DNA from 4 places in the Pseudomonas sp. S3_B08 genome. Region 1 is predicted to be linked to each of the others. Evidence: predicted binding sites of a transcription regulator. Region 1 holds the regulator's gene; each other region holds the start of a gene.

The links. Region 1 encodes FliA, which starts transcription of late flagellar genes. Its sites were predicted from a motif close to CTAAAGTTTNNNNNNNNNNNGCCGNTAA; they were not measured.
Region 2: a site for FliA is predicted at 3,036-3,063, ahead of AB4N73_RS08160 (methyl-accepting chemotaxis protein). Genes of this name have one in related genera too.
Region 3: a site for FliA is predicted at 5,803-5,830, ahead of AB4N73_RS20815 (methyl-accepting chemotaxis protein). Genes of this name have one in related genera too.
Region 4: a site for FliA is predicted at 2,508-2,535, ahead of AB4N73_RS17465 (methyl-accepting chemotaxis protein). Genes of this name have one in related genera too.

The regions. Positions count from the first base shown of each region.
Region 1 is NZ_CP162750.1:583,601-590,848, reverse strand. Features, by position in the region: gene AB4N73_RS02775 (protein-glutamate methylesterase/protein-glutamine glutaminase) at 1-1,003, opposite strand, end outside; gene AB4N73_RS02770 (chemotaxis protein CheA) at 1,053-3,338, opposite strand; gene AB4N73_RS02765 (protein phosphatase CheZ) at 3,392-4,180, opposite strand; gene AB4N73_RS02760 (chemotaxis response regulator CheY) at 4,199-4,570, opposite strand; gene fliA (RNA polymerase sigma factor FliA) at 4,738-5,478, opposite strand; gene fleN (flagellar synthesis regulator FleN) at 5,475-6,305, opposite strand; gene flhF (flagellar biosynthesis protein FlhF) at 6,422-7,248, opposite strand, start outside.
Region 2 is NZ_CP162750.1:1,770,654-1,777,901, forward strand. Features, by position in the region: gene pnuC (nicotinamide riboside transporter PnuC) at 1-170, opposite strand, end outside; gene AB4N73_RS08160 (methyl-accepting chemotaxis protein) at 1,273-2,907, opposite strand; gene AB4N73_RS08165 (undecaprenyl-diphosphate phosphatase) at 3,212-4,042, shown strand; gene AB4N73_RS08170 (DUF1294 domain-containing protein) at 4,039-4,467, shown strand; gene AB4N73_RS08175 (MmcQ/YjbR family DNA-binding protein) at 4,634-4,993, opposite strand; gene AB4N73_RS08180 (LysR substrate-binding domain-containing protein) at 4,990-5,898, opposite strand; gene AB4N73_RS08185 (FMN-dependent NADH-azoreductase) at 6,025-6,636, shown strand; gene AB4N73_RS08190 (alpha/beta hydrolase family protein) at 6,804-7,248, shown strand, end outside.
Region 3 is NZ_CP162750.1:4,571,712-4,578,959, forward strand. Features, by position in the region: gene AB4N73_RS20800 (hypothetical protein) at 1-431, shown strand, start outside; gene AB4N73_RS20805 (YifB family Mg chelatase-like AAA ATPase) at 815-2,308, shown strand; gene AB4N73_RS20810 (aldose 1-epimerase family protein) at 2,305-3,519, opposite strand; gene AB4N73_RS20815 (methyl-accepting chemotaxis protein) at 3,716-5,692, opposite strand; gene AB4N73_RS20820 (LysR substrate-binding domain-containing protein) at 5,881-6,801, opposite strand; gene AB4N73_RS20825 (NorM family multidrug efflux MATE transporter) at 6,962-7,248, shown strand, end outside.
Region 4 is NZ_CP162750.1:3,866,268-3,873,515, forward strand. Features, by position in the region: gene AB4N73_RS17460 (NAD(P)/FAD-dependent oxidoreductase) at 1-654, shown strand, start outside; gene AB4N73_RS17465 (methyl-accepting chemotaxis protein) at 811-2,436, opposite strand; tRNA gene AB4N73_RS17470 (tRNA-Pro) at 2,598-2,674, opposite strand; tRNA gene AB4N73_RS17475 (tRNA-Lys) at 2,772-2,847, opposite strand; tRNA gene AB4N73_RS17480 (tRNA-Pro) at 2,853-2,929, opposite strand; tRNA gene AB4N73_RS17485 (tRNA-Asn) at 2,939-3,014, opposite strand; gene clpB (ATP-dependent chaperone ClpB) at 3,312-5,876, opposite strand; gene pgeF (peptidoglycan editing factor PgeF) at 6,007-6,729, opposite strand; gene rluD (23S rRNA pseudouridine(1911/1915/1917) synthase RluD) at 6,726-7,248, opposite strand, start outside.

The DNA of each region.
Region 1 (7,248 bases):
GCTTGAGCAGACGCGCGCCTTCGCGGCCGTCGGCGCCCATGCCGGTCAGCACCACTGCCAGAACTTTGTCGCCGTAAGACTTGGCTGCAGAACCGAAGGTGATGTCCACGCACGGCTTGTAATTCAAACGCTCGTCACCCGGCAAAATCTTCACCGCGCCACGGCCGTCGATCATCATCTGCTTGCCACCCGGCGCCAGCAGCGCCAGGCCCGGACGCAGGATGTCGCCATCCTCGGCTTCCTTGACGCTGATACGGCAGAGCTTGTCGAGACGCTCGGCAAACGCCTTGGTGAACGCCGCCGGCATGTGCTGGATCAGCACGATCGGCGCCGGGAAGTTCGCCGGCAACTGCGTCAGTACACGTTGCAGCGCGACCGGGCCGCCAGTCGAGGTGCCGATGGCAACCAGTTTGTAGGCTTTGCGTTTCGGAGCCGGCGACGAAGCACTGGCAGCGGATGCACGGGCAGGCGCAGGCGCAGGTGCCGGACGTGCCGGGACAGGGCTGCTGTGGCTCGTGTGGCTGCCGTAGCTCGACGCTGCCGGAGCAGGCGTCGGCGCTGGCGCAGCGGCGGGAGCCGGCGCGCTGTAGGCACTGAAACGACGGTTACTGCGCGAGATGCTGTGGACTTTCTCGCACAGCAGCTGCTTGACCTTCTCGGGGTTGCGCGAGATGTCTTCGAAATTCTTCGGCAGGAAATCCACCGCGCCGGCGTCCAGCGCATCGAGGGTTACCCGCGCGCCTTCATGCGTCAGCGAGGAGAACATCAACACCGGGGTCGGGCAGCGCTGCATGATGTGCCGCACTGCCGTGATGCCGTCCATCATCGGCATCTCGTAGTCCATGGTGATCACGTCAGGCTTGAGGGCCATGGCCTGATCGATCGCCTCTTTACCGTTGGTGGCCGTGCCGACCACCTGGATGCTCGGATCCGCCGAAAGAATTTCCGAGACGCGGCGGCGGAAAAAACCCGAATCGTCCACCACCAGGACTTTGACTGCCATAAACACTCCATTAGGTGCAGCGGCGCGTCATCGCGCCGCCGCCCCGGATTCAAATACGCTTTGTGGCGTAACGCTTGAGCATGCTTGGAACATCGAGAATCAGCGCAATGCGGCCGTCACCGGTGATGGTGGCGCCGGACATGCCCGGAGTTCCCTGGAGCATTTTGCCCAATGGCTTGATGACCACTTCTTCCTGGCCGACCAGTTGATCGACGACGAAGCCGATCCGCTGAGTGCCCACCGAAAGAATCACCACATGGCCTTCGCGCTGCTCTTCGTGAGCGGCGGAGCTGACCAGCCAGCGCTTGAGGTAGAACAATGGCAGCGCCTTGTCGCGCACGATCACCACTTCCTGACCGTCGACGACGTTGGTGGTCGACAAGTCGAGGTGGAAGATTTCGTTGACGTTGACCAGCGGGAACGCGAACGCCTGATTGCCGAGCATGACCATCAGCGTCGGCATGATCGCCAGGGTCAGCGGCACCTTGATGACGATCTTCGAACCCTGGCCCTTGGTCGAGTAGATGTTGATCGAACCGTTGAGCTGGGAAATCTTGGTCTTCACCACGTCCATGCCGACACCACGGCCGGACACGTCGGAGATCTCGGTCTTGGTCGAGAAACCCGGGGCGAAGATCAGGTTGTAGCACTCGGTATCGCTCAAGCGATCGGCCGCGTCCTTGTCCATCACACCGCGTTTTACCGCGATCGAACGCAGGACGTTCGGGTCCATGCCTTTGCCGTCGTCGGAGATCGACAGCAGGATATGGTCGCCTTCCTGCTCGGCCGCCAGCACCACGCGACCGCCACGGGCCTTGCCCGATGCTTCGCGTTCTTCCGGCGACTCGATGCCGTGGTCGACAGCGTTGCGCACCAAGTGGACCAGCGGGTCGGCCAGAGCCTCGACAAGGTTTTTGTCGAGGTCGGTTTCTTCGCCCACCAGTTCCAGGTTGATCTCTTTCTTGAGCTGACGTGCGAGGTCGCGAACCAGACGCGGGAAGCGCCCGAAGACCTTCTTGATCGGCTGCATCCGCGTTTTCATCACGGCGGTCTGCAGGTCAGCGGTGACCACGTCGAGGTTCGACACGGCCTTGGACATGGCTTCGTCGCCGCTGTTGAGGCCCAGACGCACCAGACGGTTACGCACCAGCACCAGCTCACCGACCATGTTCATGATCTCGTCGAGCCGCGCGGTGTCGACGCGCACGGTGGTTTCCGCTTCGCTGGCCGGCTTTTCTGCCGGGGCAGCAGCTGGCGCGCGGGCCGGAGCCGGTGCAGCAGCGGCGGCCGGTTTCGGCGCCTCGGCTTTCGGTTCAGGCTTGGCGGCAGGCTTCGGCGCAGCAGCGGCAGCCGGAGCTTTCGCCGCTGGCGTGGCGACGCTCGACACGGAGCCGGCAGTCGCAGCGCTGGCGTCAAACTTGCCTTTGCCGTGCAGTTCGTCGAGCAGCGATTCGAATTCGTGATCGCTGATCAGGTCACTGCCGGCCGCAGCGGCTGCCGGTGCAGCAGGTGCTGACGGGGCCGAAGCGATGGCCGATTCCAGCGCGTCAACGGCGAAGTTGCCCTTGCCATGCAACTGATCGAGCAAGGCTTCGAATTCGTCGTCGGTAATGTCCGAGCTGTCACCCGCAGCAGGCGCGGCCGGAGCAGCCGGCGCTGCTGGTGCCGCCGGAGCGACCGCATCGACAGCAAACTGGCCCTTGCCGTGCAGCTGATCGAGCAGCGATTCAAATTCGGCGTCGGTGATTTCATCGCTCGCCGCCGTGTCGGCAACCGGCGCGGGCGCCACAGCAGCGGCCGGAGCCTCAGCCTGGGCCTTGACGGCATTCAGCGAGTCCAGCAGTTGTTCGAATTCGTTATCGGTGATGTCGTCCGAGGAGTCGCTTTCAACGACCAGTTCTTCGATCATCTCGGCAACCGGCGAAGCCGGGGCTTCATCCGCCGATTGCGGTTCGGCCAGACGCGCCAGCGCGGCCAGCAGTTCCGGCGTGGCAGCGGTGATCGGTGCACGCTCACGGACTTCGCTGAACATGCTGTTCACCGCGTCCAGTGCTTCGAGCACAACGTCCATCAGTTCTGCATCAACGCGACGCTCACCCTTGCGCAGGATGTCGAACACGTTTTCGGCGATGTGACAGCACTCCACCAGCTCATTGAGCTGAAGGAAGCCGGCGCCCCCTTTTACAGTGTGGAAACCGCGAAAAATTGCATTGAGCAGATCTGCATCATCCGGACGGCTTTCCAGCTCGACCAGTTGTTCGGACAGTTGCTCAAGAATCTCGCCGGCCTCAACCAGGAAATCCTGAAGGATCTCTTCATCGGCGCCGAAGCTCATTAATGGGGTGCTCCTACAGGTCTAAAAACCCAAAAAACCCGAATTCCGAAACTCTAGAATCCAAGGCTGGATAACAAATCGTCCACATCGTCCTGACCGGACACAACGTCTTCTCGTTTATCGGCATGAATCTGCGGACCTTCACCCTGCGAGAGATGTTTTTGTGGATCTTTTTCAGCAAGCATTGCGGCGCGGTCATGTTCGATGCCCGCAAAGCGGTCGACCTGACTGGCCATGAGCACGAGTTTGAGCAGATTGCTTTCGACTTCGGTGACCAGTTGGGTCACACGCTTGATCACTTGACCTGTGAGGTCCTGGTAATCCTGAGCCAGCAGGATGTCGTTGAGGTTGCTCGACACCGCACGGTTGTCCGTGCTGCTGCGTGACAGAAAACCGTCGACCCGGCGCGCCAGTTCACGGAACTCTTCAGCCCCGACCTCGCGACGCATGAAGCGGCCCCAATCGGCGCTCAACGTCTGCGCTTCATCAGCCAGACTGTTGACCACCGGGGTGGCGCTTTCCACCAGATCCATGGTGCGGTTGGCCGCGGCTTCCGTCAGCTTGACCACATAGCCCAGGCGTTCGGTGGCGTCGGTGATTTGCGACACTTCCTCGGCCTGCGGCATGTGCGGATCGATCTGGAAATTGACGATCGCACTGTGCAGTTCACGTGTGAGCTTGCCCACTTCCTGATACAGGCCGCGGTCACGGGTCTGATTGAGCTCATGGATCAGTTGCACCGCGTCGCCGAACTTGCCTTTTTCAAGGCTCTCGACCAGTTCGACCGCGTGTTTTTTCAGGGTCGATTCGAAATCGCCCTGTGATGATTCGTTATGCTCCATAGCTCCCCCGCGCATTCATCAGCCGATGCGTTCGAAAATCTTCTCGATTTTGTCTTTCAACGCCTGAGCCGTGAAAGGTTTGACTACGTAACCGTTCACACCGGCCTGAGCGGCCTCGATGATCTGCTCGCGCTTGGCTTCAGCAGTCACCATCAACACCGGGAGGTGCTTGAGTTTTTCATCGGCGCGCACGTGACGCAGCAGGTCGATACCGGTCATGCCCGGCATGTTCCAGTCCGTTACCAGAAAGTCGATGCTGCCGCTGTTGAGCACCGGAATGGCAGTGGTGCCATCGTCGGCCTCGACGGTGTTGGTGAACCCAAGATCGCGCAGCAGGTTCTTGATGATCCGCCGCATCGTTGAGAAGTCATCAACGATGAGGATTTTCATGTCTTTGTTCAATTCGACCTCCAAGCAGTCTTAAACGCGCCCAGCACCTGGACGCGCCACTTCAATCAATCGGCGCAGCACTTAAAGTTTGTCTGGAGCACAACGGATCGAGACCGGCGCCGTTCATCACCGCACCAGCCTCGTTTCGCAGTGTCCCCACACTGCCTTCAGCGCGCTCGCCACTCCCCCAAACGCCCCCGCAGACGGGCCGCGCACTGGCTGTGTAACTGGCTGACCCGCGATTCACTGACGCCAAGGACTTCACCGATTTCCTTGAGGTTCAGCTCTTCGTCGTAGTACAGCGCCAACACCAGTCGCTCACGCTCCGGCAAATTGGCAATCGCGTCCGCCAGCGCCGCCTGAAAGCGTTCATCTTCCAGATCGCGTGACGGCTCCATATGAGCACTGGCGCCATCCTCGTGCAGCCCTTCGTGTTCGCCGTCCTGCAACAGGTCGTCGAAACTGAACAGGCGACTGCCCAAGGTGTCATTCAGAATCCCGTAGTAATCGTCGAGACTCAATTGGAGTTCGGCCGCAACCTCGTGATCTTTAGCGTCACGGCCGGTTTTAGCTTCAATCGAGCGAATCGCGTCGCTGACCATCCTGGTATTACGGTGAACCGAGCGTGGCGCCCAATCCCCTTTGCGCACTTCATCGAGCATCGCGCCGCGGATTCGAATGCCCGCGTACGTTTCGAAACTGGCGCCTTTGCTGGCGTCGTATTTGGTCGAGACTTCCAGCAAACCGATCATCCCGGCCTGGATCAGGTCTTCGACCTGCACGCTGGCCGGCAGGCGCGCCAGCAAGTGATAGGCAATGCGCTTGACCAGTGGCGCGTAACGCTCGATCAATTCGTATTGCGCGTCACGCGCCGACTTTTTGTAAAGATTCATGCCACTGGCGGTCATATCACAGGCCCTGCGGTTTGCTGCACGAGACGCTCGACGAAAAATTCCAGATGCCCGCGCGGGTTGGCGGGCAGCGGCCAGGTATCGACCTTCTGGGCGATGGCTTTGAAGGCCAGTGCGCACTTGGAACGGGGAAAGGCTTCGTAGACGGCGCGCTGCTTCTGCACTGCCTTGCGCACGCTTTCGTCGTATGGCACGGCGCCGACGTATTGTAGGGCGACGTCGAGGAAGCGATCCGTGACCTTGGTCAACTTGGCGAACAGGTTGCGCCCTTCTTGCGGGCTCTGCGCCATGTTGGCCAGCACGCGGAAGCGGTTCATGCCGTAGTCGCGGTTGAGCAACTTGATCAGCGCGTAAGCGTCGGTGATCGAAGTCGGCTCGTCGCAGACCACCAGCAACACCTCTTGCGCGGCACGAACGAAACTGACTACCGAGTCACCAATACCCGCAGCGGTGTCGATCACCAGCACGTCGAGATTGTCGCCGATGTCGCTGAACGCCTGGATCAGGCCGGCATGTTGCGCCGGGCTCAGGTGCACCATGCTCTGCGTGCCGGAGGCCGCCGGCACGATGCGAATCCCGCCCGGGCCTTGCAACAGCACGTCGCGCAGTTCGCAACGGCCTTCGATAACGTCGGCCAGTGTGCGCTTGGGTGTCAGCCCCAGCAGAACGTCGACGTTCGCCAGGCCCAGGTCGGCGTCCAGCAGCATGACCCGACGGCCAAGCTCTGCCAGCGCCAGCGACAAGTTCACTGACACGTTAGTCTTGCCGACGCCACCTTTGCCGCCGGTCACCGCGATCACCTGTACGGGATGCATGCTGCCCATGTTATTTCTTTACCTTGTCTTGCATAGACGGAGGCCACATTACTGGCTGCGCGTTCCTGATCGGAACAATGCGTGGCAGACCATCGATGTAGGTACAAAAACTGTTCATGATTACCTCAGCCAACCTGCTTGGTCGGGCTGTGATAGATATCAGCGAACATGTCAGCCATGGCTTCTTCGCTGGGTTCTTCCTGCATTTGCACGCTGACGGCGCGGCTGACCAATTGATGACGACGCGGCAGATGCAGATCATCCGGAATCCGTGGGCCATCGGTCAGGTACGCGACCGGCAATTCATGACTGATCGCCAGGCTCAACACTTCGCCGAGACTGGCCGTTTCATCCAGTTTAGTCAGGATGCAGCCGGCCAGCCCGCAACGCTTGTAACTGTGATAAGCGGCGGTTAGAACCTGTTTCTGGCTGGTGGTTGCCAGGACCAGATAATTTTTTGAGCGAATGCCACGCCCGGCCAGGCTCTCAAGCTGCATGCGCAACGCCGGATCACTGGCTTGCAGCCCGGCAGTATCGATCAAAACCACGCGTTTGCGTAGCAGTGGATCCAATGCCTGCACCAGCGATTGACCCGGATCGACGTGCGTTACCGGCACGTTGAGGATGCGCCCGAGGGTTTTCAATTGTTCCTGCGCGCCGATGCGGAAGCTGTCCATGCTCACCAGTGCAACGTTCTGCGCGCCGTACTTGAGCACATAACGCGCGGCGAGCTTGGCCAGCGTGGTGGTCTTGCCCATGCCGGCGGGGCCGACCATGGCAATCACACCGCCCTCTTCCAGCGGCTCGACTTCCGGCACGGCAATCATCCGCGCCAGGTGCGCGAGCAGCATGCGCCAGGCCTGACGGGGTTCTTCGATATCGGTGATCATCGCCAACAGATCGCGCGACAGCGGGCCGGACAGGCCGATGCGCTGCAGACGGCGATACAGAT
Region 2 (7,248 bases), 1.2 Mb from region 1:
GCGTAGATCACTTGCAGCAACATGTCCGAATACAGCTTCACCTCAAAGAAGATCCAGCTGTAGAGCAACACCATGACCAGCCCGATCGGCCAGCACCACGGATTCTGCTTGACCGTCAGCCACACGGCGATGACACCGAGGGCAGCGGCAAACAGTTCAAGCCCGGACATGAGTGATCCTTGGGGGAGTTGAGAAGGGGGCGGATTGTACTGCATTAGTCAGGTCAAAAGCCCCTCACCCTAACCCTCTCCCGGAGGGGAGAGGGAACTGACCGCGTTGTTTGGTCGAGGTACGCCGACTTGGAATAACGCGTCGAACGCAGATCATGAAAAGCGCAGTGATCTGCGATCAAAAGCCCCTCACCCTAACCCTCTCCCGGAGGGAGAGGGAACTGACCGCGTTGTTTGGTCGAGGTACGCCGACCTGGAATAACGCGTCGAACGCAGATCATGAAAAGCGCAGTGATCTGCGATCAAAAGCCCCTCACTCTGACCCTCTCCCGGAGGGAGAGGGAACTGACCGCGTTGTTTGGTCGAGGTACGCCGACCTGAAATAACGCGTCGAACGCAGATCATGAAAAGCGCAGTGATCTGCGATCAAAAGCCCCTCACCCTAACCCTCTCCCGGAGGGAGAGGGAGCTGATCGCGTTGTTTGGTCGAGGTACGCCGACCTGGAATAACGCGTCGAACGCAGATCATGAAACGCCCAGTGATCTGCGACCAAAAGTCCCCTCACCCTAACCCTCTCCCGGAGGGAGAGGGAACTGAGCGCGTTGTTTGGTCGAGGTACGCCGACCTGGAATAACGCGTCGAACGCAGATCATGAAACGCCCAGTGATCTGCGATCAAAAGCCCCTCACCCTAACCCTCTCCCGGAGGGGAGAGGGAACTGACCGCGTTGTTTGGTCGAGGTACGCCGACCTGGAATATCGCGTCGAACGCAGATCATGAAAAGCGCAGTGATCTGCGATCAAAAGCCCCTCACCCTAACCCTCTCCCGGAGGGGAGAGGGAACTGACCGCGTTGTTTGGTCGAGGTACGCCGACCTGGAATATCGCGTCGAACGCAGATCATGAAAAGCGCAGTGATCTGCGATCAAAAGCCCCTCACCCTAACCCTCTCCCGGAGGGGAGAGGGAACTGACCGCGTTGTTTGGTCGAGGTACGCCGACCTGGAATAACGCGTCGAACGCAGATCATGAAAAGCGCAGTGATCTGCTCCCTCTCCTCGGGGAGAGGGCTGGGGTGAGGGGGGGCTCACCTCGGTGACCGGTCAGACCCGGAACTGGCGCAGCAACCCGTTGAGCTGTTCGCTCAGTTCCCCAAGCCGCAGGCTGGCTGCACTGGATTGCTCAGCCGCCAACGCGGTGCTATGGGAAAGCCCGGCCGCCTGGGTGACGTTCTGGTTGATGTCCTCAACCACTTGCGCCTGTTGCAGCGTAGCGCTGGCAATCGACGCATTGAGACCGTTGAGATTACGTAATGCCTGGCCAATCGCATTAAGGCTCGCCCCGGCCAGTCCCGCCTGTTCGATGGTCAATTGCGAGGCCTTGCTGCTGTCGCCGATCACCTTCACCGCAGCCTCCGAATGATTCTGCAAACGCTCGATCATCGACTGAATCTCCGCCGTCGATTTCTGCGTACGCTGGGCCAGCAAGCGCACCTCATCGGCGACTACGGCGAACCCGCGACCCTGTTCTCCCGCGCGCGCCGCTTCAATCGCCGCGTTCAAGGCCAGCAGGTTGGTCTGTTCGGCAATCGAACGAATCACCTCCAGCACGCTGCCAATCTGCGTACTCTCCGCCGCCAGGGTGCGGATCACTTCCACCGCCTGATCGATCGTGCCCGAGAGCTTGTCGATCTGTTGCAGGCTGCCGTCAATATTGATCTGCCCCTGTTGCGCCTGCGCTTCGGCATCGCGCATTTCTGCGGCGGCGTGTTCGGCGTTTTTCGCCACGTCCTGCACGCCGTAGGTGACTTCGTTGATCGCTGTGGCCACCAGTTCCATCTGCTGCGACTGCTGCTGGCTGCGCTGCTGCGCCTGCGAGGCATCGTTACCCAGCTCGCTGGAAGACTGGCCCAAAGCGCTGGCCGAGACCTGCAGATCACCAATCACTCGGCGCAGCTTGGCCGTGAACGCATTGAAATGATGGGCCAGTTCGGTGACTTCATCCTTGCCATGGGTATCGAGGCTGCGGGTCAGGTCGCTTTCGCCGCTGGCGATGTTGGCCATCGCATTCACGGTTTCCTGCAACGGACGGACGATGCTGCGTGCGATCAGAATCACCAGCAGCGCCATGATCAGCGCAATCGCCAGGCCGATGGCCGACGCCTTGATCATCTGCCCCTGGAATTCGGCTTGCACATCGTCGACGTACACGCCGGAGCCGATCACCCAGCCCCACGGCTCAAACAGCTTCACATAAGAAGTCTTGGCAACGGGATCAGTCGCTCCCGGCTTCGGCCAGCGATAATTGACCATGCCCGCGCCTTTTGCCTTGGCGATGGCGACCATTTCGTTGAACACCGCAAAGCCGTCCGGGTCGCGGATCGCCGAAAGGTTCTGGCCTTCGAGTTTGGGGTTGGTCGGGTGCATGACCATCACGGGCGTGAGGTCGTTGATCCAGAAGTAGTCGCTCTGGTCGTAGCGCAGGCCACGGATCGCGGTCAGCGCCTGCTTTTGCGCGGCATCCCTGGTCAGGGTGCCAGCGGTCTCAAGACCTTGGTAATAGGTGAGCAGGCCACTGGCGGTCTGCACCACGTGCTGGGTTTTCTGCGCCTTGGCGTGGTAGAGGTCGTCATGGATCTGCTTGAGCATCAGCACGCCCAAGGTCAGCAACATGACCACCGCCACGATCAAGATGAGCCACAAGCGTCGGCTGATCGACACACTGCGCAAGCTGTTCATAACGCTGTCACTCCGGATTCTTGTTCTTGTAATAAACGATCGCCAGCATCCAGCCACCGCTGTGGGCTCGCGATTGCGCGACTTGAGCCGCCTAACGCGGGGAGCGCTATTAAGGCTTGTCTGTTAGGATTTCGGCCCCGCGCGCGAAAACCTGAATCCGGTTTTGATATTTCACGGAATTTTTACCGTTTCGTGTGGATCCTGTGCGCGCGCAATCGCTACAGCTTTTACCGGCTACGCTGGACGCAGTGAACGAAAAAATACTATCGGGGCATGCCCGCGTGCATCGCTCTTTGGGGGATTGATGGATCTTTGGACCGCCTTGCAGGCACTGATTCTAGGAGTTGTAGAAGGGCTGACGGAGTTTTTGCCCATTTCGAGCACCGGACACCAGATCATCGTCGCCGATTTGCTGAACTTCGGCGGCGAACGGGCCATGGCGTTCAACATCATCATCCAGCTCGGCGCGATCCTCGCGGTGGTCTGGGAGTTTCGGCGCAAGATCCTCGACGTGGTGATCGGCCTGCCGACCCAGCCGAGCGCACGACGTTTCACCGCCAACCTGCTGATCGCCTTCCTGCCGGCCGTAGTGCTCGGCGTAATTTTTGCCGATCTGATCCACGAATACCTGTTCAACCCGATTACCGTCGCGGCAGCGCTGGTCATCGGCGGGATCATCATGTTGTGGGCCGAACAGCGCCAGCATGAAGTGCATGCGGAAACCGTCGACGAGATTCGCTGGACCGACGCGCTGAAAATCGGCTTCGCGCAATGCCTGGCGATGATTCCCGGCACCTCGCGTTCTGGCTCGACGATTATTGGCGGCTTGCTGTTCGGCCTGTCGCGCAAGACGGCCACCGAGTTCTCGTTCTTCCTCGCCATGCCAACCATGGTCGGTGCGGCGGTGTATTCGGGTTACAAATACCGCGACCTGTTCGTGCCGGCGGATTTCCCGGTGTTCGCCATTGGTTTTGTCACGGCGTTCATCTTCGCCATGATCGCTGTACGCGGCCTGCTCAAGTTCATTGGCAGCCACAGCTACGCAGCGTTTGCCTGGTACCGGATTGCGTTCGGCCTGTTCATTCTGGCCACCTGGCAGTTCGGCTGGGTGGACTGGTCGGCGGCCAAAGCATGAATGATTCGCGCACGCGCCGCCCTGAGGGGCGACCTTCTGGCGGGCGCGTTCAGCATCTGAAATTGAAGCTTGTGGTGCTGCTGATCGTCTGCGCGCTGCCGCTGTTCGGCTCGCTGTCGATGTGGCTCAGCGGCATCTCGCGGGTGCCGTTGGCGGCGTACGGGATTGTCAGTGTGCTGGCGTTCTTTCTGTACTGGGCCGACAAACGCAAAGCCCGCGCCGATGCCTGGCGCACCCCGGAAAATATCCTGCATGCGGTCGAACTGGCGGGCGGCTGGCCGGGAGCGTTGATTGCGCAGCAGGTGTTTCGGCACAAAACGCGCAAGGTGTCGTTTCAGATTCTGTTCTGGGCGATCGTGTTGCTGCATCAGGTGTTCTGGATTGACCAGATTTTCCTCGGTTCCAACCTGTTGTCTTTGATCTAAAGAACACACTTACCCCTGTAGGAGCTGCCGAAGGCTGCGATCTTTTGGGACGCAGAGCGTCCCCGGCTGCATTCCCACGCAGAGCGTGGGAACGATCAATCCTCGCTGATGAGTCGCCTGACAAACCGCCTTCGCGAGCAGGCTCGCTCCCACAGGATTTGCGTGCTTACAAAAGCAGGCCGATTTGGGTTTTCTTAGGCAACTTGCCCACCACCAGTTGATGCGATCGCTGCAACAAACCCTGTAATTCCTCGGCACCCAGCGGGTAGGGCGGGTGCATGATGATCCACTGCGCCCGCGCCAGATACGGCGCCGGATGAATCCCCGGGCGGTCGCAATGGCCGAGAAACAGATCCTTGTCGACCTTGAACGCCAGCGAATCTCCTCGCAGCCCCTGCAAGGCAAACATCTTGTTGCCGGCAATCGAGAACACCCGCACGCCGCCCCATTTGTAATCTTCCCGCGCGCCGGGCAGAGCCAGACAAAACTCGGCGACCTCGGCTTCGCTCATTCTTCCTTGTTTCATAGAAATCTGTCCCCGCATGCATTGAACGATTCGACCAAGTGATCGATCCATGCGCGCACCGCTGGCATTACCCCGCGCCTGTGCGGGTACACCGCTTGCAGCCAGCCGCCAGGCAATGACCATTGCGGCAGCACTTGCACCAGTGTGCCGTTACGCAATTCGGTTTCGCAGAACATCATCGGCAGCACGGTAAAGCCCTGACCGGCGAGCACGCAGGCCTTGCGCACCACGAAGTCATCAATGCCCAGCCGCGCTTCCATGCTCAGATCGACGCTCTTGCCTTGCTGATCGAGCAGACGGACGTGAACCATGCGGTCGGCTTCCAGCGCGCCGAGTACCGGCAGGTTTTTCAGGTCCTGCGGATGAGTGATCGTCTTGCCTTGCATGAACGCCGGGCTGGCGATCACCACTGCTTGCGCCTGCCGCAAGCGCCGGGTGACCAGCAACGGGTCTTCATCGCCGTGATCGCGCACACGCAAGGCGACATCGATGCCTTCGGTGACCAGATCGACCCGGCGGTTGAGCAGGACGACCTCCAGCTGCACCTGAGGAAACTTGCCGAGGAAATCGCTGATCACCGTCGGCAGCATTTCATGGGCAAGCCCGGTCGGGCACGACACCCGCAAGCGTCCGCGAGGCTCGCTGGACATGCTCGCCACGGCCTCGTCAGCCATTTCCGCTTCCAGCAGCATCGCCTGGCAGTGGCGCAAATAGCGTTCGCCCACGGCAGTGAGGCTCAGTTGGCGAGTGGTGCGTTGCAGCAGACGTGCACCGAGGCGCTCTTCCAGCTCGGCAATTCTTCTCGAAAGCCGTGACTTGGGAATACCGAGCAAGCGCCCGGCGGCGGCAAAACCGCCGGCTTCGACCACTTTGGCGAAATAGTAGAGATCGTTGAGGTCCTGCATGCGCGTTTCCAGTCGTTCTATCAATGGGACGAACTATCGCATTGTCGGCGACTAATCAGCTATTGGTTTGTTGCGTAGGATTGTCTCCATTCCGTCGCCGCCGGCGATTCTTTCAGGAGAACCCACATGAAACTGTTGCACATCGATTCGAGCATTCTCGGCGACAACTCGGCTTCCCGTCAGTTGAGCCGTCAAGTCGTCGACGCCTGGCAAGCCGCCGAGCCGAGCGCCGTGGTCACCTACCGCGACCTGGCGGCCGATGCGATCAGCCACTTCTCGTCGACCACGCTGGTTGCCGCCGGCACCACCGCCGAACTGCGCGACGCTGCGCAACAGCACGAAGCCGAGCTGAGCGCTTCGACCCTGGCCGAATTCATCGCCGCCGACGCCGTGGTGATTGCCGCGCCGATGTACAACTTCACCGTGCCGACCCAGCTCAAAGCGTGGATCGACCGCGTCGCCGTCGCCGGCCAGACGTTCCGCTACACCGAAGCCGGCCCTGAAGGCCTGTGCGGCGGCAAGAAAGTGGTGATCGTGTCGACTTCGGGTGGCATTCATGCCGGTCAGGCCAGCGGCATCGCTCACGAAGAGTATCTGAAGCTGGTACTGGACTTCCTCGGCATCACCGATATCGAAATCGTCCGCGCTGAAGGTCTGGCCTATGGCGAAGAAGTGCGCAACAACGCCATGAGCGCTGCGCAGGCAAAGATCAGCGAGCAACTGTTCGCCGCCGCGTAAGGCTTGCGTAAAGAACAGCGTCTGTTCAGGCAATCCCCGAAAAACTCTGTATTCTGGTTCCGCAAGGGCTGAATACGGAGTTTTTTGTTTCTGGCTGTTACATAATCTGGCCCGGGTTATGCAGTTTCAGCACATCCGACGATGTGGTCCGACAGGGTGGGGCATTCATGAGGCATCTTTGTGCAATGTTGCTGATTTGCCTGCTGGGCAGCCTGAATTCAGTGCAGGCCGCGCCGGGGCGGCACCCTGTCTGGAGCGTCGGTTATCACGAGATGACCTTTCTCGACCCGCTCGATCTGCAACCGATGCGCGCCATCGCTTTTTACCCGTCCAGTGACCGTGAGCATATGAGTTTGCTTGAGGGCTATTCGGTCGAGGCTGGAGAAGACACCAAAGTTGCCATCGGCCGCTTTCCCATGTTGATGCTCTCCCATGGCAATACCGGCACGCCGCTGGCCTTGCATGATCTGGCCACTTCGCTGGCGCGCAAGGGGTTTGTCGTGGTGGCGGTGATTCATCCCGGCGACAACTGGCGCGACCATAGCCGACTTGGCACGTTGAGCAATCTCTACGGCCGGCCAATCCAGATTTCCCAAGCGATCACCGCGACCC
Region 3 (7,248 bases), 2.0 Mb from region 1:
TGGTTCAGCATCCAGATGGTGGTTACATCTTTGGCACGATCCCCGATATGCCAAAATTCGGCTTGCCAGGCGGGAAGATTTATCTGCGGGTAGGTATTCACCGTCGAGCGAATAGTGGTTTTGGCGTAGTGCACATTTGGGAAGCCCATAGTGCCGATTTGCTCAAGCATGGTTGCCAGACTGCCGATGGGGTAGCAGCGATTGTTGCGAAAATGATCGTCCCGGGGGCGCAAATCTATTGTGAGTTCAAAGAACAACGATGTGGAAACAGGGTCGCGGTACTGAGGACATCTATGGGAACACTGATTCTTGAACCGCGACACGAGCGCGCCACAGGATTTGGTTACTTCGTGGTGACTTGGTACCCGCAAAAACGTGCACATGGCACGTTAGTGGGGCAGATACCACGAGCACCACCAAATCAGAAATAAAAAAAGGCGTCCGATGGACGCCTTTTAAGTATTTTTTGAGGAGTAGTCGCAGCGATTCTTTAGCTCCTGGCTTTACGGCCTTGGGTTCAGAATCCGACAGGCTAGCCCGTCGTCACTACTTCAGAGAAACCAGCTTTCTCTGCTGCCAAAAATGCGGGGGAGCTTTTGCTGGTGCCCAGTCCCGACGAATGCGCAGTTGCAGTCCTCGAATGGGATGATCCTTCAATGCCGTGCGAGAGTCAACGCTCTAATTCAGGCAAGCAGTGACAGCCCATCGGGTCTGGATACGTCTTGTAAACCTCTATTTCAGCACCGAAACCCGGCTCAACTACCCTTCAAAAACCCGCATGAAGCGGCTCCCCGATTCAGCTCAAGGAACGACCATGTCCCTCTCCATTGTCCACAGTCGCGCCCAGATTGGCGTGGAAGCCCCCGCTGTTACCGTCGAAGTCCATCTGGCCAACGGTCTGCCGTCGCTGACCATGGTCGGCCTGCCTGAAGCGGCGGTGAAGGAGAGCAAGGATCGCGTACGCAGCGCGATCATCAATTCCGGACTGCAATTTCCGGCGCGGCGGATCACCTTGAATCTGGCGCCGGCGGACCTGCCCAAGGATGGCGGGCGGTTTGATCTGGCGATTGCCTTGGGGATTCTGTCGGCGAGTGTGCAGGTGCCCTGCCTGACCCTGGATGAGGTGGAATGTCTGGGTGAGTTGGCGCTGTCGGGTGCCGTGCGGCCGGTGCGTGGTGTGCTGCCGGCGGCACTGGCGGCGCGCAAGGCCGGGCGGGCGCTGGTGGTGCCTCGAGCGAATGCAGAAGAGGCGTGCCTGGCATCCGGGCTCAAGGTGTTTGCGGTCGATCATTTGCTGGAAGCGGTGGCGCATTTCAATGGGCACACGCCGGTCGAGCCTTACGTTTCCGATGGTTTGATGCACGCTGCCAAGCCCTATCCCGACCTCAACGAAGTGCAGGGTCAAACAGCCGCAAAGCGCGCACTGCTGATTGCCGCAGCGGGAGCTCACAATTTGTTGTTCAGCGGGCCACCGGGAACCGGCAAGACGCTGCTGGCCAGTCGTCTGCCGGGTTTGCTGCCGCCGCTTTCCGAATGCGAGGCGCTGGAAGTGGCAGCGATTCAATCGGTCGCCAGCGGGGTTCCCTTGACTCACTGGCCGCAGCGGCCGTTCAGGCAACCGCACCATTCGGCTTCAGGGCCGGCATTGGTCGGTGGCAGCTCGAAACCGCAACCCGGCGAGATCACCCTCGCCCACCACGGCGTGCTGTTTCTCGATGAGTTGCCTGAGTTTGATCGCAAGGTGTTGGAAGTTTTACGCGAGCCTTTGGAGTCGGGACATATCGTCATCGCGCGGGCCAAGGATCGCGTACGTTTCCCCGCGCGATTTCAATTGGTTGCCGCGATGAATCCGTGCCCCTGTGGATATCTTGGCGAACCCAGCGGCAAATGCTCGTGCACACCGGATATGGTCCAACGCTATCGCAACAAGTTGTCAGGGCCGCTGCTGGATCGTATCGATCTGCACCTGACCGTGGCGCGGGAGGCAACCGCGTTGAATCCGGCAGCCAAGCCCGGCGAAAACAGCGCCAGCGCTGCGGCGTTGGTCGCCGAAGCGCGGGAGCGCCAGCAGAAACGTCAGGGCTGTGCCAATGCGTTTCTCGATCTGCCGGGGCTCAAGCGTCACTGCAAGTTATCCACAGCTGACGAGAAATGGCTGGAGGCGGCCTGCGAGCGACTGATCCTGTCGCTGCGCTCGGCGCATCGCCTGCTCAAGGTCGCGCGCACGCTGGCGGATCTCGAGCAGGCCGATGCGATTACCCGCGAGCATCTGGCCGAGGCACTGCAATACCGGCCGGCGACACCTTAATGCTCGGTCAGATCAACCAGCGGTGCCTGACGCACTTCGGTATCACGCCCGGCCTGAATCTCGGTCACGCGCTTCAAGGCGTTATCCACCGCAGCTTTATCCGCCAACAGGCTGTAGCTGATCTGGAACTGCTTGTGCTGTTTTGGGGCGATGGTCGGCACCAGATTCAACGGCCGCTGATAGCGACGGTTGTAGGAAAAACTGGTTCCCGGTTCCAGGCCGGTGACGTAGCCCTGCCCCTGGGTGTCGGTGTTTTTCCACAGCGAGAACACCGGCAACTGCTCGGTGTTGAAGCCTACGGATACGCCGAGACTACCGGCCTTGTTGTGCAACACGGTCAAGGTGTCGCCCTTGGCGTCGGCGTAAGGCACGACGTTGTAGACGGTTTCGTCGTAATCCTTGGTTGGCGCGCGATAGGTCTGCCAGTCGGGCAGATCACCCTTGGCCTTGTCGTTGAACGGCGACACCTGCTTCACCGGCGCAGCGAATTTTGCCCCTTGCTCAAGAAACGGTGTGCTGAAATTGCTGTGATACAGCGCCTGATATTCCTTCGCATAGTCGCCGTTGTTGGTCAGAGTGTCGTTAAGGACGAAGCTTGCGCTGCCCGGTTCGGTGACCAGTTCGGTCGCTACCGAGAAATCGACTTTCTTGAATGCCTGCTCTTTCAGCTCGCCACGCAGCGTGATGGCATACGGCGGCTTCTCGTCGATGTGCAAAGTGACGGTGCTGGCCGGGATGTTGGCGGCGCGACCGTGCAAGGTCAGCAATTCGCCGTTATCCATGCCAGGATGGCCAACCCACTCGTAACCGCAACGGGTGACCAGCTCATTGAAGCCCTCCAGCCAGCCCAGACCACCGCGACCGTTGAGCTCGATGAACGCCGGGTTGACCACGTCCTTGACCGGCGAATCCCAGCCCATGCGCACGTCGCCCACCGAGGCCTGCAACACGTTCATGCCACGGGTCGGCACCACCGAGAGTTTCATCGTGCCGTTATCGATGTCGACGATGCTGACGCCCTCCTGACGACCGCCATGCAGAGTACGCAGGGTCACGGAAAACGGTTTGGCGGTTTTTACACCGAGTTGCTCGCTGGTGATCGTCCGGTTTTTTGCCGGAGTGCTGGCGTCGAGCAGGACATAGTCCCAGGCCATGGCGTGAGAAGCGGCAGAGAATGCGCCGAGGGCGACGAGGAGTTTGAGCGGGGTCATGGCAGCAGCCCTTTATTGGAGTTGTGCCATTTTTATAGCGCTGCGGAAACGTTTCAGCAAGTGCAAAGAAGAGGTGGGAGAAAAGCATTCGCAAGCAGGCTCGCTCCCACAGGGACATCGGGCCTTCACAATATTTGTGAATTACGCCGACTACTGTGGGAGCGAGCCTGCTCGCGATAGCTGTTTCAAAGATGCATCAACGGAAGCGGTCAACCTCGGAACGCAGATCCGCCGCCAGCTTCTCCAGCTCTTTCGCGGTGACAGCCAGGTTCGACACCACCTCACGCTGCTCGCTGTTGGCCAAGGCGATGCTCTGCAAGTTGCTGCTCAGCAACGTTGCAGTGCTGCTTTGCTCCTGAGTGGCCGTGGTAATCGCGGCAAACTGCTGCCCCGCCGAACGGCTCTGCTCGTCAATCCGCGCCAGCGCCGAGGCGACATTGGCGTTGCGCGACAGACCTTCCTGCATCAGCACATTGCCCTGTTCCATGGTGCTGATCGCATTACCGGTTTCCTGCTGAATGCTGTGGATCATGCTGGAGATTTCGTCGGTCGCCTGACGGGTACGCGAGGCGAGGCTGCGCACTTCGTCCGCGACCACGGCAAAACCGCGACCTTGTTCACCGGCACGAGCGGCTTCGATGGCAGCGTTGAGCGCCAACAGGTTGGTCTGCTCGGCGATCGAGGTGATCACACCGACAATGCCGCCGATTTCCTGAGAACGCTGCCCCAGCGTGTTGATCACGCTGGCGGTGCTGTTCAGCGCACCGGCGATCTGCTCCAGCGACGACGACGCTTCTTCCATCGAGCTTCGGCCGATCTGCGTCTGCTGAGCGTTTTCCTGCGCCAGGCGCTGGGTCGCGCCCATGTTGTCGGCGATGTTCAACGACGTCGCGCTGAACTCTTCCACGGCGCCGGCCATGCTGGTGATTTCGCCCGACTGTTGCTCCATGCCTTCGTAAGCACCACCGGACAAACCGGACAGCGCCTGCGCACGGCTATTGACCTCTTCCGAAGCGCGGCGGATGTGCTCGACCATGGTCGACAGCGCCTGGCTCATCTGGTTGAACGCGCGGGACAGCTGCCCGATTTCATCGTGGCTCGATACGTTCAGACGCACGCTCAGATCACCAGCACCCAAGGCCTCAGCCTGACGCACCAGATCGCCCAACGGCGCGAGTTTGCTGCGCAGCAGCCAGACCACGGAACCGACCGCAAGCAACATCGCCAGCAGGCTGCCGATCGCCAGTTGCGTACCGACGCTCCAGGTCACCGCGCGGATCTCGGCTTTCGGCATGCTCGCCACCACCGACCAAGGGCCACCTTCGAACGGCACGGCGATGCTGTAGAAGTCCTCGCCCTTGTCGCTCCAGAACTCACCCTTGCCCGGGGTTTTGACCAGGTTGTTGATGGTCGGGGCGGCTTGATCCAGGTTTTCGACGCCGGCAATCGGCACCAGCCATTTGTTCTGCTCGTCGAGCAGGGCCAGCGAGCCGGTCTTGCCAATGCGGAAGCGCTTGAGATTGGCGAACTGCGCGTTCTGCGCGTCGGTGTAATCGAAACCTACGTACAACACGGCGATGATCTTGCCGCCCGCATCGCGCACCGGTGTGTACTGCGACATGTAGTAGCGCTCGAACAGCAGCGAGCGACCGACATAACTCTGCCCCGCCATCAACTTCGCGTAGGCCGGGTTGGCATGATCGAGCACGGTGCCGATGGCACGGGTGCCGTCCTGCTTGCTGACGTTGGTGCTGACGCGAATGAAGTCTTCGCCGCTGCGCACGAACACCGTAGCCACGCCGGCAGTCATCTGCTTGAACTCGTCAACTTCCTTGAAGTTGTTGTTCAGCACTTCGTTGCCCAGATGCAGACCCGGGGTCTGCACGCCGGCCACGGTCACTGGCTGATCAGGGTGCACACTCAGGCCACTGCCGAAGCGTTTTTCGAACAGACCGCTCAGGCGCAGGGTGCTTTCGCGCAGCGTACCGTGGAAGGTACTCAGTTGATCGGCCAGCAGCCGGGCCTCACTGGCCAGATGCTCTTCACGGGTGGCGAGGTTGGCGGAATCCAGCGAACGCAAGGCGAACACCGTACTGCCGCTGATGACTATCGCCAGTATCACAGCAAGGGCAAGACCCAGCTGCGAGGCGATCCGAGCACGAGGTTGAGACATGAACAGCTCCTGGCCGAGCCACCGAATCCTCCTTGATCGCGGTAATTGCCCGGAAAATATTCTAATAGTGGGGTGTAGCGCGAAACCGGCACGACGGTTCCACAAGCTCGTAGTCGGCGGTAAAACCGAATACTTGAGCGCATTGCGTGGGTATGGCGCAGTAGTGGCATTGTGCCGGCTCGAACGTTTCAGCTCAAGCGCGCCACCGCCGGCAGTTGCATGGCGCGGACTTCGCTCTGCAGAAAATCGCTGAGGCGGCGCAAACGTTCACCTCCCGGACGCGGTTTCGGCCAGACCAGGTAATAATTCAGGCCACTGGCGACGGCCGTTGGCCACGGCAGGCTCAAGCGCCCCTGCGCAACATCTTCGGCAACCATCAACAGATCACCCATCGAAACGCCGTAGCCGCGCGCCGCCGCGATCATGCCCAGCTCCAGCGTATCGAACACTTGCCCGCCCTTGAGCGAGACCTGATCGGACAGGCCCATGCGCTCCAGCCAACTGCGCCAGTCGCGGCGATCGGGGGTCGGGTGCAGCAGTTCGGCGGTCGCCAGACGCGCTACGTCCCAAGGTTGATCATTGAGCAGGTTCGGCGCACCGACCGGAATCAATTCCTCGGGAAACAGCAGGCTCGCTTCCCAGTCCGGCGGGAAATGCCCGTCACTGAGCAACACCGCGCAATCGAACGGTTCATTGTTGAAGTCCACCGAATCGATATCCATCCATGCGCTGGTCAGTTGCACCTCATTGCCCGGCTGCAAATGGCGGAAGCGACTCAACCGCGCCAGCAGCCAACGCATGGTCAGGGTCGATGGCGCTTTCATGCGCAGGATGTCGTCCTCGGCACGCAAGGTATTGCAGGCGCGCTCAAGGGCGGCGAAGCCTTCGCGGATTCCGGGTAGCAGCAGCCGTGCCGATTCGGTCAGTTGCAGGTTGCGCCCGCTGCGATGAAACAGCCGGCAGGCGAAGTGTTCTTCAAGGGTGCGCATGTGCCGACTGACCGCGCTCTGGGTGATCGACAATTCTTCCGCCGCGCGGGTGAACGAGCTGTGTCGCGCTGCCGCTTCGAATGCGCGAAGGGCATACAACGGCGGAAGGCGTCGGGACATACAAAAAGCTCCAGTAGCGGGGATATAGCCAATCCGGCGGGTACGTTTCAGGATGAGTATTAATCATGCCACCCATCCTTTTTATCCCTTTGTGCAAAGCCTGCCAAGCGCCGAGAATCGACGCTCTTCTGCTTCCTCTGATATTTGGGTGGTGATGACCATGCAGCATCCTGTGCGTACCGAACTCTGGGCCATCCTGCGGCTGGCGGGGCCGCTGATTGCTTCGCAGTTGGCGCACATGCTGATGGTGCTGACCGATACTCTGATGATGGCGCGCCTGAGCCCCGAGGCGCTGGCCGGGGGCGGCCTCGGTGCGGCGAGCTACTCGTTCGTGTCGATTTTCTGCATCGGCGTGATTGCAGCGGTCGGCACTCTGGTGGCGATCCGTCAGGGTGCCGGCGACATCATCGGTGCCGCGCGCCTGACCCAGGCCGGGTTGTGGCTGGC
Region 4 (7,248 bases), 2.7 Mb from region 1:
CCACGGGTGCTGCCTGCCCTGCCGGAGCGCATCAGCGGGCCGGTGCACAAGACGCTGGAAAAGCTCGGGGTCAATGTGATGACCAACGCAGCAGTCAGCGAAGTGACTGCCGACAGCCTGATCACCGCCGATGGCAACGAGATCAAGGCCAGCCTGAAAGTCTGGGCTGCCGGCATCCGCGCACCGGGTTTCCTCAAGGACATCGACGGTCTGGAAACCAACCGCATCAATCAGCTGCAAGTGCTGCCGACTCTGCAAACCACTCGCGACGAAAACATCTTTGCCTTCGGCGACTGCGCGGCCTGTCCGCAACCGGGCACCGATCGCAACGTGCCGCCACGGGCACAAGCGGCGCATCAACAGGCGTCGCTGCTGGCCAAGTCGCTGAAACTGCGCATCGAAGGCAAGACCCTGCCGGAGTACAAATACACCGACTACGGCTCGCTGATTTCACTGTCGCGTTTTTCTGCTGTGGGTAACTTGATGGGTAACCTGACCGGCAGCGTGATGCTCGAAGGCTGGCTGGCGCGGATGTTCTATGTGTCGCTGTACCGTATGCACCAGATGGCGCTGTACGGGCCGTTCCGCACGGCGATGTTGATGCTGGGCAGCAAGATTGGTCGTGGCACCGAACCGCGTCTGAAACTGCACTAAAGCGCCAACCTGTGGGAGCGAGCCTGCTCGCGAAAGCGGTGGGTCTGTCAACACTGTCGTTGAATGATCCGGCCCCTTCGCGAGCAGGCTCGCTCCCACATTGTTTCGTGTTGTGCGCAAATCAGCAGGCGAAGGCCTGCAATTGATCTCTGTTCATCAGAGCTGGAAGCGTCGCACCATGCCCTGTAGCGCATTGGCCAGTTGCGACAGCTCATGGCTCGATGCGCTTGTCTGATCAGCACCCGCAGCCGAACGCACCGACAGGTCGCGAATGTTCACAAGATTGCGATCCACTTCCCGCGCCACTTGCGCCTGCTCCTCGGCGGCGCTGGCGATCACGAGGTTGCGCTCGTGAATCTCGTGCACCGACGCCGTGATCGTCACCAACGCCTCACCTGCCCGCTCTGCGAGAACCAGCGTACTCGCCGCACGAGATGCGCTGGCCTGCATTGACTCCAGCGCCTGGCTCGAACCGCTGCGCATGCCTTGCACCATCTGTTCGATTTCCTGCGTCGATTGCTGGGTGCGATACGCCAGCGCGCGCACCTCATCGGCTACCACCGCAAAGCCGCGACCGCTTTCGCCCGCGCGTGCTGCCTCGATGGCAGCGTTGAGCGCCAGCAGATTGGTCTGCTCAGCGATTGCGCGAATCACGTCCAGAACCTTGCCGATGTCTTGCGATTGATTGGCCAGCGACTGCACCAGCTCGCCGGTGTTTTGCACATCACTGGCCAGGGCATTGATCGCGCTGGCGGTTTCGCTGACGCGCTCCTGGCCCAATTGCGCTGATTGACTGGACTGGCGCGTGGCATCGGACGTCGATACCGCGTTGCGCGCGACCTCCTCCACCGCAGCGGTCATCTCGTTGACCGCAGTGGCAGCTTGTTCAATTTCGTTGTTCTGCTCTTGCAGGCCTTGGGTGCTGTCGACAGTGACGGCGCTCAGTTCGTCAGCGGCGGTGGCCAGTTGTGTGGCTGAGCCGCTGATACCTTGCAGGGTCTCGCGCAGGTTCTGTTGCATCGTCGCCAAGGCTTTGAGCAAGCGGCTGACTTCGTCGTTGCCATGGGTTTCGATCGGCCGCGTGAGATCGCCCTTGGCGACACTTTCAGCGGCATCCACAGCGCTGCTCAGCGGGCGCACGATACTGCGCGTGAGCAACATCGCCAGCGCCACTGTGGCCAGCGCTGCCAATCCAATGAACAGGCTGACGATGGTCCGCGAGGTTTCATAATGCGCGGCGGACTTCTCGCTTTCGGCGGCGACCTGGCGGGCGAACAGATCGGCGAGATCGTTGAGTTGCTTGCCGGAGCCGTCGACCACGGTCTTCATGTCAACCAGCAACAATTTGGTCAACTCGTCACGCTTGCCTTGCTCGGCAAGGGTGAATGACTGGGCGATGCCGGTGCGATAGGCGGCGAAGGTTTTCTTGAACTGGTCATACAGCTGCTGACCTTCGGCAGTGTCGACCAGTTTGTCGTAGGCGGCGATTTTCTCGCTCAGTTCCTTGTCGCGGGTGTCCATCTGGCCGCGATAGGTGGCGATATTGGCCGGATCCTGATCGAGCGCCATGCGCAGGGAGATGGTGCGGATGCGCAGCATCAGTTCGCGGATCTCGTCGCCGCCACGGATGCTCGGCAACCAGCGGTTCTCCACCGCCACCTCGCTGTCGCGAATGCTCGACATCTGCCCCAGCGCAAACACGCCGAGCAAGGCCACCAACACCGCGATCAGGGCAAATCCCAGGGCAGCCCGGGGAGCAATATTCAACTGACGAAGCAACATGACGAACGCCCTTATTCTTGTAATGGCCAGATCAAGGGGCGAAGCGTTGGCAGTCCCCTCGTGTTAGCGGGCTATCGGCAGGTTGTATGACGACTTGAAGGGATTCGCCTTTCAGCAGGCAAAAAAAATCCCCGCATCTTTCGATACGAGGATTTTCAATATGGTCGGGGTAAGGGGATTCGAACTCCTGACATCCTGCTCCCAAAGCAGGCGCGCTACCGGACTGCGCTATACCCCGGTAAAAAAAAGGCGACCTTTCAAAGATCGCCTTCTTCGATCAGCGCTTTTGGCCTCTGATCTTAAGATTCGATCCCAGCGCAAACTGGTTTCAAAAATGGTGGGTCGTGTGGGATTCGAACCTACGACCAATTGGTTAAAAGCCAACTGCTCTACCAACTGAGCTAACGACCCAAATATGGTCGGGGTAAGGGGATTCGAACTCCTGACATCCTGCTCCCAAAGCAGGCGCGCTACCGGACTGCGCTATACCCCGGTTTGAAATTGGCTCCGTGACCAGGACTCGAACCTGGGACCCAATGATTAACAGTCATTTGCTCTACCGACTGAGCTATCACGGAACTACATATTTCAATTTACAACGGTGAAGCTTTGTTGCATCTCGCCACCCGTTCGCATCGCTGCGTTCGTGTGCCTGAGGCGCGCTATTCTACAACCTAGAACACCTCTGTCAACCCCCTAAATTGCTTTCAAGTTAATGATTTGCAACTTATTTCAGATTCCAACCCGGTGGGTTGAAACGCTGCCGGTGACTGACTGCGGGGCGCACTTTACAAGCCTTTTCCTTTGAGTTCAACAGCCTGGCGAAAAAAAGGCCTCGCAATGCGAGGCCTTCCCGGTTTCATTGCCGCTGAGGCTTAGCCGAAAACGATTTCGTCGTTCTCGACCTTGCCGGTGGCGGTGTCGCCCGGCATGAAATGACCCGACAGGATCAACTGCGCCAGCGGGTTTTCGATCCAGCGCTGGATCGCCCGTTTCAAAGGACGTGCGCCATACACCGGGTCGTAACCGACGGCGATCAGCTTGTCCATCGCCTCCGGGCTCAGCTCCAGCTTCAGCTCGCGCTCGGCCAGGCGGCTGCGCAGGCGGCCCAACTGGATCTCGGTAATGCCGGCGATCTGATCCCGCGCCAGCGGCTCGAAGATCACCACTTCGTCAACGCGGTTGATGAACTCAGGACGGAAGTGCGAGGTCAGCGCGTCCATCACAGCAGCACGCTGCGCCTCACGATCACCGACCAGTTCCTGGATCTGCATCGACCCGAGGTTGGACGTCATCACGATCACCGTGTTGCGGAAGTCCACCGTACGCCCGTGACTGTCGGTCAGACGGCCATCCTCAAGCACTTGCAGGAGGATGTTGAACACATCCGGGTGCGCCTTCTCGACTTCGTCCATGAGGATCACCGAGTACGGCTTGCGACGCACCGCTTCGGTCAGGTAACCGCCCTCTTCATAGCCGACGTAGCCTGGTGGCGCACCGATCAGACGAGCCACGGAATGTTTCTCCATGAACTCGGACATGTCGATCCGCACCATCGCCTCTTCAGTATCGAAAAGGAATTCGGCCAGCGCCTTGCACAGCTCGGTTTTACCGACACCGGTCGGGCCGAGGAACATGAACGAGCCGCTCGGACGATTCGGGTCGGACAGTCCGGCGCGGGAACGCCGCACGGCATTGGCCACAGCCACGACCGCTTCTTCCTGACCGATTACCCGTTTGTGCAACAGGCTCTCCATTTTCATCAGCTTGTCGCGCTCGCCTTCGAGCATTTTCGACACCGGGATGCCAGTCCACTTCGACACGACTTCGGCAATCTCTTCTTCAGTCACCTTGCTGCGCAGCAACTGGTTCTCGCTCTTGCCGTGCTGGTCGACCATTTGCAGGCTGCGTTCCAGATCGGGGATCACCCCGTATTGCAACTCGGCCATCCGATTCAGGTCGCCTTTACGGCGCGCGGCTTCCAGTTCCTGGCGCGACTGTTCGATCTTCTGCTGAATCTGCGCAGAACCCTGCACCTCGGCTTTCTCCGAGTTCCAGATTTCCTCCAGATCGGAATACTCACGCTCGTGACGCTCGATTTCTTCCTGGAGTTTTTCCAGGCGTTTCTTCGCCGCGTCGTCGCTTTCTTTCTTCAGCGCCTGGGATTCCACCTTCAGCTGAATCAGGCGTCGCTCCAGACGATCGAGTACTTCCGGTTTGGAGTCGATCTCCATGCGGATACGGCTGGCCGCCTCGTCGATCAGGTCGATGGCCTTGTCCGGCAGCTGTCGATCCGTGATGTAGCGATGGCTGAGCTTGGCCGCAGCGATGATCGCGCCGTCGGTGATCGCCACCTTGTGGTGAACCTCGTAACGTTCCTTGAGGCCACGCAGAATGGCGATGGTGTCTTCTTCGCTCGGCTCGTCCACCAGGACTTTCTGGAAACGCCGCTCGAGCGCCGCATCCTTCTCTATATATTGGCGATACTCGTTGAGCGTGGTCGCGCCGACGCAGTGCAACTCGCCGCGAGCCAGCGCAGGCTTGAGCATGTTGCCAGCGTCCATCGAGCCTTCGCCTTTACCGGCGCCGACCATGGTGTGCAGTTCGTCGATGAACAGAATGATCTGCCCTTCCTGCTTCGACAGTTCGTTGAGCAACGATTTCAGGCGCTCTTCGAACTCACCGCGATACTTGGCGCCGGCAATCAGCGCGCCCATGTCCAGCGACAGCAGGCGCTTGCCCTTAAGGCCGTCCGGCACTTCGCCGTTGATGATGCGCTGCGCAAGCCCCTCGGCGATTGCGGTTTTACCCACGCCAGGTTCACCGATCAGCACCGGGTTGTTCTTGGTGCGGCGTTGCAGAACCTGAATGGTGCGACGGATTTCGTCGTCGCGGCCGATCACCGGATCAAGCTTGCCGTCTTCGGCGCGTTTGGTCAGATCGACGGTGTACTTGTCCAGCGCCTGCCGCGACTCTTCGTGGTTGGCGTCATTTACCGCTTCGCCACCACGCAGGTTGTTGATCGCGTTTTCCAGGGCTTTCTTGCTCACGCCTTGGCCGAGCAGCAACTTGCCGAGCTTGCTGTTCTCGTCCATCGCGGCGAGCAGCACCAGTTCGCTGGAAATGAACTGGTCGCCCTTCTGCTGAGCCAGACGGTCAGCCTGATTGAGCAGGCGCGCCAGATCCTGCGACATGTTGACGTCGCCGGTCGGGTTCTGGATTTTCGGTAGTTGATCGAGCTCTTTGGTCAGCTCTTTACGCAAGCTGTTGACGTCGAAGCCGACTTGCATCAGCAGCGGCTTGATCGAACCGCCCTGCTGTTCAAGCATGGCCTGCATCAAGTGCGCCGGCTCGATGGCCGGATGATCGTGGCCAACCGCCAACGACTGGGCGTCGGACAGGGCCAACTGTAATTTGCTGGTTAAACGGTCAATACGCATGGGTCACCTTCCTTTTGAGCAGGCCGGACCTAAGAAACCATCCTGAATAAAGAAACCTGCCAGATACCACTGTAGATGCGGTCGATTCTGGGAGATTCAAGCGTCGGAGAGTTGATGCAGATCAGAGAGTTTAGCGGGTGAGCCAAACAAGGGAGGCGAAACGACCGGTCCGCGACGCACGGCGATAGGAGAAGAAGCGCGGATCGGTCACGGTGCAGAAACCGCCACCATAAACAGCCGTGACACCCCGTTCAGCCAGACGCAGGCGCGCCAGCAGATAGATATCAGCCATGAACTTGCCGGCATTGTTGCTCGGTACGAACGCTTCTGCTGCTTCAGGCAGTTGATTGATGAAGACTTCCCGTACTTCCGGACCGACTTCAAAGGCTTTGGGGCCAATGGCCGGGCCGAGCCAGACCAGTACCTCGTCAGCAGGAACATCGAGGCTGTCGAGAGTTGCCTCAAGCACGCCCGCCGCCAGACCCCGCCAACCGGCATGAGCGGCCGCGACACGCGTGCCGGCACGATCGCAGAACAATGCCGGCAAACAGTCTGCCGTCATCGCCGCACAGGCAATACCCGGCGTTGCCGTCCAACTGGCATCTGCAGTCGCAACGATGCCCGGATCAGCATGGGCAACGGTGATCCCGTGCACTTGCTGCAACCAGGCAGGCTGTATGGAGAAGTGTTCGGTCAAGCGGCGACGATTTTCGGCCACCGCTTGCGGGCGATCATCGACGTGATCACCCAGATTGAGGCTGTCGAACGGCGCCTCGCTGACACCACCCTCGCGGGTGGTGACACAGGCCCTGACGCTGGCCGGCGCAGGCCAGTCCGGCGTCAGCCAGTTCATCCGACGAAGGCCTCGCGATCCTGCTTGAGCAGGGTCAGCAGCCAGACGAAATCTTCCGGCAGCGGCGATTCCCAGCTCATGCGCTCACCGCTCGTCGGGTGATCGAGTTCAAGGAAGCGCGCGTGCAGCGCCTGACGCGGGAAGTGCTTGAGCGATTCCACCATGGTCGGGTTGGCCGCAGGCGGAATGCGGAAACGCCCGCCATACGCCGGATCGCCGACCAATGGGAAGTTGATGTGCGCCATGTGCACGCGGATCTGGTGGGTCCGACCGGTTTCCAGTTTCACCCGCACGTGGGTGTGCGAACGGAAACGCTCGAGCACGCGGTAATGGCTGACGGCAGGCTTGCCGCCTTCCATCACTGCCATGCGCTGGCGTTGCTGGCCGTGACGACCGATCGGCGCGTTGATCTTGCCACCGGCGGTGACCACGCCAATGACGATGCACTCATAGATGCGGCTGACACTGCGGCTCTGCAATTGCGCAACCAGTTTGGTCTGCGCCTGAATGGTCTTGGCC